DNA from 2 places in the Actinophytocola sp. NPDC049390 genome. Region 1 is predicted to be linked to the other one. Evidence: riboswitches for the same ligand, from Rfam matches in the RefSeq annotation. Region 1 holds a riboswitch; the other holds the start of a gene.
What was found. A riboswitch is a leader RNA that binds a small molecule or an ion and turns the genes downstream of it on or off. The one in region 1 is predicted to bind S-adenosylmethionine.
Positions count from the first base shown of each region.

Region 2: another riboswitch for S-adenosylmethionine. It lies ahead of ACIBVP_RS28335 (methionine ABC transporter ATP-binding protein); the one in region 1 lies ahead of thrC (threonine synthase).

Region 1 covers NZ_JBITMQ010000003.1:55,487-59,917, forward strand. The annotation lists gene ACIBVP_RS11205 (DNA internalization-related competence protein ComEC/Rec2) at 1-344, shown strand, start outside; gene ACIBVP_RS11210 (hypothetical protein) at 400-966, shown strand; gene thrC (threonine synthase) at 1,015-2,274, opposite strand; SAM riboswitch class I at 2,286-2,417, opposite strand; gene holA (DNA polymerase III subunit delta) at 2,564-3,541, shown strand; gene rpsT (30S ribosomal protein S20) at 3,631-3,891, opposite strand; gene ACIBVP_RS11230 (AAA family ATPase) at 4,020-4,431, opposite strand, start outside.
Region 2 covers NZ_JBITMQ010000011.1:83,635-88,065, reverse strand. The annotation lists gene ACIBVP_RS28340 (4-(cytidine 5'-diphospho)-2-C-methyl-D-erythritol kinase) at 69-1,034, opposite strand; gene ACIBVP_RS28335 (methionine ABC transporter ATP-binding protein) at 1,068-2,072, opposite strand; SAM riboswitch class I at 2,266-2,355, opposite strand; gene rsmA (16S rRNA (adenine(1518)-N(6)/adenine(1519)-N(6))-dimethyltransferase RsmA) at 2,442-3,290, opposite strand; gene ACIBVP_RS28325 (transglycosylase family protein) at 3,556-4,431, opposite strand, start outside.

The DNA.
Region 1 (4,431 bases):
TGCTGAGTGGGGACGTGGAGCTGTCCGCGCAGGCGCGGTTGCTGGACGCGCGGGTGGACCTGTCCGCGGACGTGATCAAGGTGCCGCACCACGGCTCGCGGTACACCTCGCCGGAGCTGTTCTCGGCGGCACGGGCGAGGATCGCGCTGGTGAGTGTCGGGGCGGGGAACCGTTACGGGCATCCCAGCCCGTTCACGCTGCGGCTGCTGGCGCGGACTGGGGCTCTGGTGTTGCGGACCGACAAGGGCGGGGACACCGCGATCGTGGCGACGGAGGCCGGGCCGAAGGCGGTCACCCGTGGTGCGTCGCGGGCGCCGCCTGGGCGGGCCGCGAAACCTCCCTAGGACGTGCCGTGCCATGGGCGACGGCGTGCCGGGGCGGGTCGGCTAGCGTTGCCGGGTGTTCGACAAGCTGCGGAAAGCCATCCTCGGTGCGGACCTGCCCACTGAACCGGTGGTGGTCCGGATCCAGGATCCTCGGTTCGGCGTGTTCACGGTGACGGGTGCGTGGGATCCGCGCGTCGTCACGGTGCACGGGCCGTGGCCGGCGGTGGTGAGGTTGAGCGCACAGTTGCAACTGCCCGACGCGGTGAAACGACGGCTCGTGTGGCTTGCCCGGCCGCCGCGGATCGTGCCCAACGACCGGCACGCGGTGACGTTGACGGTCGACGGGCAGCCGGTGCCGCTGGACTGCGGGCGGCGTGCGATGCGCCGGGCGACGTTCAACGTCCGTGCCACCGTGGCGGGCCGGGAGTACCTGCTGCGTCACACAAGGCGGTGGCGGGCGCGGTTGGAGCGCAACGGCCAACCGGTGTCGCGACTGTCCACATCGGATCGTGGGGACACGGTGCACGCGGTGCACGAGCCAGGTGCCGACGTCGTCGACGCGACGGTGGGCGTTGCGCTCGGGTTGGTGCTCGGCGTTGGCGCGCCTGGGTTTCTGCGGAACCTGCTCGACGGGCTCTGACCACGCGTCTGGCCGGAGCCCGTCGAAGCAGGGTGTCGAGGGTGGGGCTCAGTCGGCCAGTGCCTGGCGGACGGCGTCCGCGGACGGCGGCACCGTCGCACGCGGGCCTACCTGGTCCTGTACAGCGTCGAGGGTCTTGAGGCCGTCACCGGTGATGAGGAGGACGGTCTCGGCGTCGGGGTCGAGCTGGCCGGTCTCGATGAGCTTCTTGGCCGTGGCCACGGTGACGCCACCGGCGGTCTCGGCGAAGATGCCCTCGGTCCTGGCCAGCAGTCGGATGCCCGCGACGACCTCCTCGTCGGACACGTTCTCGACCGCGCCGCCCGTGCGGCGGACGACGTCGAGGACGTACGGGCCGTCGGCCGGGGCGCCGATCGCGAGGGAACGGGCGATGGTGTCCGGCTTCACCGGCCTCACCACGTCGTGGCCCGCCTTGTACGCGGCGGCGACCGGTGAGCAGCCCGTGGCCTGCGCGCCGAACACGCGGTAGGACTTGTCGTCGACGAGGCCGAGGCCCGCCAGCTCGCGGAAACCCTTGTCCACCTTGGTGAGCTGCGAACCCGACGCGACCGGCACGACCACCTGGTCGGGGAGGCGCCAACCGAGCTGCTCGGCGACCTCGTAGCCGAGGGTCTTCGAGCCCTCCGCGTAGTACGGCCGGACATTGACGTTCACGAACGCCCAGTCCTCGTGCTCGGCGGCGAGTTCGGTGGCGAGACGGTTCACGTCGTCGTAGTTGCCGTCGACGGCGATCAGTGCGCCGTCGTACACCGCCGTCGTCAGCACCTTCGCCCGTTCGAGGGAGGACGGGATCAGCACGACCGACTCCCATCCCGCGCGGGCGGCGGCCGCGGCGACCGCGTTCGCGAGGTTGCCGGTCGACGGGCACGCGAGCACCCGGAAACCGAGCTGTCGCGCGGCGGCGAGTGCGACGCCGACGACGCGGTCCTTGAAGGAGTGGGTCGGGTTGCCGGTGTCGTCCTTGACCCACAACGACTTCACACCGAGTGCGGCAGCGAGTCGGTCGGCCTTGACGAGCCGGGTGAGGCCGGGCTCGGTGTTGGGGTGTGTGTCCACATCGGACGGAACGGGCAGGAGCCCGCGGTAGCGCCAGATGGACTTGGGGCCCGCCTCGATCTCCGCTCGGGTGACGTCACCGAACTCGTAGGAGACCTCCAGCGGGCCGAAACACTCGGCACACGCGAACTCCGCGGCGAGCGGGATCTGGTTGCCGCACTCGCGGCAGGTCAGGGCACGGGCGGGCCCGAGGTCGAGCGTGGTGGTGCCGGCGTCGGCGGTGATCGTCATCGCGAGGTCTCTCCTCATCTGTCCCGCGTGCGGGTCGGAATTGGCACCGTGGTCGTCGCCGTCCTCGCGGATGCGAATCGATGTGGCTGACGCCGGTTGCCGGGGCTTCTTCGGGCCGTTCCCTCTGCCCCTCTGGATGAGCGGTATGAAGTTGTCTTCCGGACACGTTACGGCACGACACCGTGACTCGGCCAATGTGAGGTCCATCATTCGAGAGCGGTTTCATCCGTTCTCGACGTCGTGGCGTGCCCGCCGACCCGGCAGCGGCGGGTGATGCGAGGATGGCGGTGTGAAGGCGCCCGCCGTGACCCCGTCCGCCCTGCAGCTCGTGCTCGGCGACGAGGAACTGCTGGTCGAACGGGCTGTCCACGCGGCGGCCGAGGCAGCGCGGCTCGCCGACCCGACGGCCGAGACGACCCGTGTGAAGGTGACCGACCTGACGGGGCCGGAACTCGCCGAGCTCGTCAGCCCGTCGCTGTTCGCCGAACGCCGGGTGATCGTGCTGGAGGGGGCGCAGGAGGCGGGCAAGGACATCGCCGCCTCGATCGCCGCCTACGTGAAGGAGCCCGCGGACGGGGTGCAGCTCGTGGTGCTGCACAACGGCGGCGGGCGGAAACCGGGCAAGGACCTGATCGCCGCGCTGAAGTCGGCGAACGCCCAGGTCGTCGAGTGTCCGAAGATCACCAAGCCGGGTGACCGGGAGGCGTTCGTCCGCAACGAGGTCCGTCGTGCCGGAGGCAAGACGGACATGGATGCGGTCCGCGAGCTGATCGAGTCCGTCGGGTCCGATCTCCGGGAGCTGGCGGCGGCGGCCGCACAGCTGGTCGCGGACACGAACGGGCAGGTCACCGTCGAGGCGATCCGCCGCTACCACCGTGGCCGCGCGGACGTGACGGGGTTCGCGGTCGCGGAGAAGGCCGTCACCGGCGACGTGACCGGCGCGCTGGAGATGCTGCGCTGGGCGATGCAGCTGGGCGTGCCGCACGTGCTCGTGGCCGACGCGCTGGCGGACGCGGTGCGCACGGTGGCCAAGGTGGCGGGCGCGGGACGTGCGGACCCGTTCCGGCTGTCGAGCGAGCTGGGAATGCCCGCCTGGAAGGTGCGCAAGGCGCTGGCCCAGTCACGTGGCTGGCACCCGGCCGGCCTGGTCATGGCCATGCAGGTGGTGGCGGACGTCAACGCGGACGTGAAGGGTGTCGCGGTCGACGCGGGCTACGCCCTGGAGCGGGCCGTGCTGAGGCTGGCGGAGGCCCGCCGCCGGGCCTGAACCGGGCGTTTGTGCAGGTCAAGCGCCGACGACTCGGTGCACGAAAAAGGGCGCGCCGGCCGGTGCCGACGCGCCCTTCGTGCTCTGGGTCAGAGCGCGTTCGCGCGCTTCGCCATGGCGGACTTCTTGTTCGCCGCCTGGTTGGTGTGGATCACGCCCTTGCTGGCCGCCTTGTCGAGCTTGCGGCTGGCATCCTGCAGGAGCTCCGCGGCCTTCGCCTTGTCACCGGCGTCGGCGGCCTCGCGGAACTTGCGGATCGCGGTCTTCACCGAGGACTTGACGGACTTGTTGCGCTGACGCGCCTTCTCGTTCGTCTTGATCCGCTTGATCTGGGACTTGATGTTGGCCATAGGGGACTGCTCCTCGATGTCGATCACGGAAGTCGTGGCCGCATCTGCGGTGACCCCACCTGTGACGGCGGGCTTCCTCCTGGGCGGAATGCCACACGGGCACGACCCCGTGAGACTACCAGGGGCCCTCAGTGGCCTCCCAGGATGCTCCTGGTCAGCGCCTGCCGCTCGTCCATCAGCCCCGCCAGCGCCGTGCTCAGCGTCGCCTCCGTCATCTCCTCGCTGCCCGCCTCGACCTGCTCGAGGACCGCTCGGCGGACCAGTTCCTTGATGAAGCTCGCCGTCACGCCCTCGGTCGCCGCGACGACCTCGTCCGCGCGGGGCAGGTTCAGCGTCGTCGCCCGCGCGTACAGGCGGAGCAGGCGTTCCCGGCACTCGGCGTCCGGCTTCGGGACCTCGACAGCCAGGTCGATGCGGCCCGGCCGCTCCGTGAGGGCCCGCTCCATCGCCTCCACGCGGTTGGTGGTCAGGACGAAGGTCACATCCGCTTCCGAGCCGATGCCGTCCATCTCGTTCAGCAGCTCGAACAGGACCGGGTTG
Region 2 (4,431 bases), on a different contig from region 1:
GCACCTACCGACAAAACCGGACCGCGAGCGGTCACCTGTGGACAACCAGCCCACCTGTGGACAACTGCTCACGCGTGCACCTGAGGCGGCGCGGAGCGGGGTTCGTCGTCGCCGCCGATCACTCTCGCTCCCGGGACCGGGCCGTGGACCACTCGAACTGTCCGGCAGACCCCCGCGCCCGACAGCTCCGCCGCCACCCGCAACGCGTCGTCGGCGTCCGCGCACAGGAACGCGCACGTCGGCCCGGACCCCGACACCGTGCCCGCCAACGCGCCCGCCGCCACGCCCGCCCGTAACGTCCGCCGCAACCCCGGCCGCAACGACACCGCCGCCGCCTGCAGGTCGTTCCCGAGCAGCAGGGCCAGCTGCCGCGGATCACCGGACGCGAGCGCCTCCAGCACCGGCTCGACCTCACCGATGCGCGGCGGCTCCCCCTCGGCCCGCAACCGGTCCAGTTCCCCGTACACCTTCGGCGTCGCCAGTCCGCCGCGCGCGAACGCGAGCACCCAGTGGAAGGTGTGCCGCGTCAGCACCGGCACGATCGACTCGCCGCGGCCGGTGCCCAGCGCGGTGCCGCCGTGCAGCATGAACGGCACGTCGCTGCCGAGGTTGGCCGCGATCCCGGCCAGCTCGTCGCGGCCGATCTCCAGTTTCCACAGGTTCGCGAGGCCCACGAGGGTGGCCGCCGCGTCGGCGCTGCCGCCCGCCATGCCGCCGGACACCGGGATGCCCTTGCGGATCATCACGCGGACCTTCAGCTCGCCGACGTCCCGGCCGACGTACCGCGCCAGCTCCTCCACGGCACGCCACGCGAGGTTCGCGCCGTTGGTCGGGACCGCGGCCGCGCCCTCACCCTGGACCTCGACACCGGGTTCGTCGGCGACGGCGACCGTCACCTCGTCGGTGAGCGACAGCGACTGGAAGACGGTCGTCAGTTCGTGGAAACCGTCCCTGCGCAGGTCGCCTACCGCGAGGTGCAGGTTCACCTTCGACGGGACCCGGACGGTCACGGGGCGGGGCACAACCGCAAGCACGCAATCAAGCGTACGGCCCGCCCCGACCGGCCGTTACGCGGCCGACGCGGCGGCGACCGCGCGCGGTCCGGTGAGGGCCCGCTGGACGTACGCGCCCCGCTCGGTCAGCCAGCCGAGCGCCGCGTCCACCCGGTCACCGGTGATGCCGAGCCGGAACCGCGCGACCGGCGTCTCGCCGATCTTGGTCACGCCACCACCGGCCACCGCGATGTCGATGCCGAACCGGCTCCCGGCCTCCGGCAGCAGCGCGCCGATCGACGCGAAGCCCACCAGCACCACGTCGGCGTCGCCGGGCGCGGTCGTCTCGATCGCGGGCAGCACCGACCGCGCCACCTGGCTGTCCTGGTTCGCCACGAGCTCGAGCAGCCTGCCCTGTTCGATGACGCGGCCGTCCTCGAGCACGGCGACGTCGTCGGCGATCTTGCGGACCACCGTCGCGTCCGAGGTGGTGACGAGCACGGTCGTGCCCAGCTCGCCGCGGGCGCGGTCCAGCACGGCCAGCACACCGGCGGCGCCGGTGGCGTCGAGCCCGCTCGTCGGGTCGTCGGCCAGCACGACGGTCGGCTCGCCGACGAGGGCACGCGCGATCGCGATCCGCTGCCGCTGACCGGCGGTGAGCTGGTCGGGGTAGGTGGCGGCCTTGTCGGTGAGGCCGATCAGGTCGAGCAGCTTGCCGACCCGCTCACGGCGGCGCGGGCCCTCCATGCCGACCTGCTCGAGCGGCAGCGCGATGTTGCCGGCCGCGGTGCGCTGCGGGAGGAGCGAGTCACCGGCTGGGACGAGACCGATGCGGGCGCGCGCGGCGCGGAAGCTGCGCTGGTCGAGTGCCGCGGTGTTCAGCCCGTCGAGGCGGAACACGCCGCTGTCGGGGCGCTCGCGGAGCGCGAGCACGCGGGCGAGGGTGGACTTGCCGGACCCCGACGGTCCGACGACGCCGGCGATGACGCCGGCACGCACGTCCAGGTTGATGTCATCCAGCGCGACGACGGCGCCGGTTGTACTTCGGAACGACTTGGTCAGGTTCTCGACGGTGATCACGATGTGCTCCAGTCCAGGCGCGCGCGAACCCCAGCTCGCGCGTGTAGGTGAGTGGCCCCGGCGGTGGGGCTCAGCGAAGTCGGATGGCTCGAATCAGCTTCAGCGGGTTGAGCGCATGCGACGACAGCCTGTGACCGTGCGACGACACTGGTCGATGACTCGCCTGGTGGTGAGGATCTGCACCGTTCTCACTCCTCCATCGCTCCTGGCGGTAGCACCTGCCCGCGACGGGTGGTTGCTGCGGCGTCACAGAGCCAGGTCTCTCGGCCGCTCGGGATGGAATACCGCTAAGTAGTACACCTGACATGCCCACCGGATTGCAACCGCCGGACCTGGATTTGAGTCCGTATATCCGGCAGATCACATCCCTTACGGCCGGACCTTACGTGCGGACTCGGCGATGGCGGAATAGTCGTCCACCGACAGTGTTTCGCCGCGCGATGTCGGCTCGATCCCGGCCTCGGCCAGGATCCGCGCCGCGCGGTCGGCCGACCCGGCCCACGTGGCGAGCGCCGCCCGCAGCGTCTTGCGGCGCTGCGCGAACGCGGCGTCGACGACGCCGAACACGGCTTGCCGGTCACCCGCGGGCTGCTCGCGGCGGGTGAGGAGGACGAGCGCGGAGTCGACGTTGGGCACCGGCCAGAAGACGCTGCGCGGCACGGTCGCGACCCGGCGCGCCTCGGCGTACCAGGCGATCTTGACGCTCGGCACGCCGTAGACCTTGGAGCCGGGGCCCGCCGCCATGCGGTCGGCGACCTCGGCCTGGACCATGACGAGCGCGCGGGTCATGGTCGGCAGCTCGGCCAGCAGGTGCAGGACGACCGGCACCGAGACGTTGTAGGGCAGGTTCGCGACGAGGGCCGTCGGGCCGTGGAGGTCGGCGGCGGTGGTCCGGAGCGCGTCGGCGTTGACGACCGTGAGCCGGTCCGCGATGTCCGGTGCGCGTTCGCCGACGGTTCGCGGGAGGCGTTCGGCGAGGACGGGGTCGATCTCGACGGCCACCACGCGGCGCACGGCGGGCAGGAGCGCGAGGGTGAGCGACCCGAGGCCGGGGCCGACCTCGAGGACGGTGTCGTCGGGCCCGACCCCGGCTGCGGCGACGATGCGGCGGACCGTGTTGGGGTCGTGGACGAAGTTCTGGCCGAGCTTCTTCGTGGGGCGGACGTCCAGTTCCGCGGCCAGCCGCCGGATGTCGGCGGGGCCGAGGAGCGCGCTCACGTCGGCCTCGGTCACCCGGCGAGCGTAGCCAGGTGGGGGCGGCCTCCGGCCCCCGGTGTCCAGTCTTCCACGGGGGACCGACATTCCTGCCGAGTGAAGCGGCGGTTGTCCACAGGCCGGCACGTTGTCCACAGGCTCCGCCGCTGTCGGCCGTTCCTGTCGGTCCCCGCCGTTACGCTGGGTTCCGGGGGCCGGAGGCCACCCCGAACACGACTGTGGGCCGGCTCCCCGAACAGGAGCCGGCCCACAGCTGGGGAACCGGGTTCTACCGCGGCAGACCGAGCTTTTCCGAGCAGTGCGGCCACGCGCCGTAGCCGCCACGGTCGTCGCGGAGCTTCGTCGCGATCGCGATCTGCTCCTCGCGGCTGGCCTCGTGCGGGTAGGACGCGTACTGCGTGCCGCCGTAGGCGTCCCACGTCTGCTTGTCGAACTGGAGACCACCGTAGAAGCCGTTGCCGGTGTTGATCGACCAGTTGCCGGTCGACTCGCAGAAGGCCAGCTGGTCCCACACCGCGGCGTCGGAGATGACGGGCTGCGGGGGCTGCTTGGTGCCGACCTTGACGATCTTCGGCTCCGGCTTCTTGGTGACCTTCGAGCCGATCTCCTCGCGAGCGATTTCCTTGCCGTTCTTGACCGTGATCCGGTAGGTCGCGATGCGCTCGCCGGCGACACCCGGTTCGACGACGGTCTCGGTGCCCTCGAGGGCGTTGGGGTCCTCGACCTCCTCGACCGGCGGCTCGATCTTCTCGGTCTTGTTGACGACCGTGACGCCGTTGCGCGTGATGCGGACCTCGGCGCCGTCGGTGATCTTCAGGTCCTGGGCCGGGGAGATGGTGTCGTCCGGGCCGAGGGACAGCTTGAGGTCGGCCAGCAGCTCACTGGCGGTGACCGCGGTGGTCTGCATCGCCTTCGGGGCGTTGCCGCCGTCGAAGAGCGTGATGTTCTTGAGGGTCTTGATCTCGAGAGCCATCCCGTTGAGGGGGATCTCGTCGTTCTTGTCGTGGGAGAGCTTCGCGCCCTCGACCGAGAGGTTCAGCTGCTGCAGCGCCTCGCCGACCGTGGTGGAGCGAACCCACAGGTCCCGCTTCTCACCGTCGATGGTCAGGTGCAGCTGGCGGCCGCGCTGGAGGACGATCTTGCC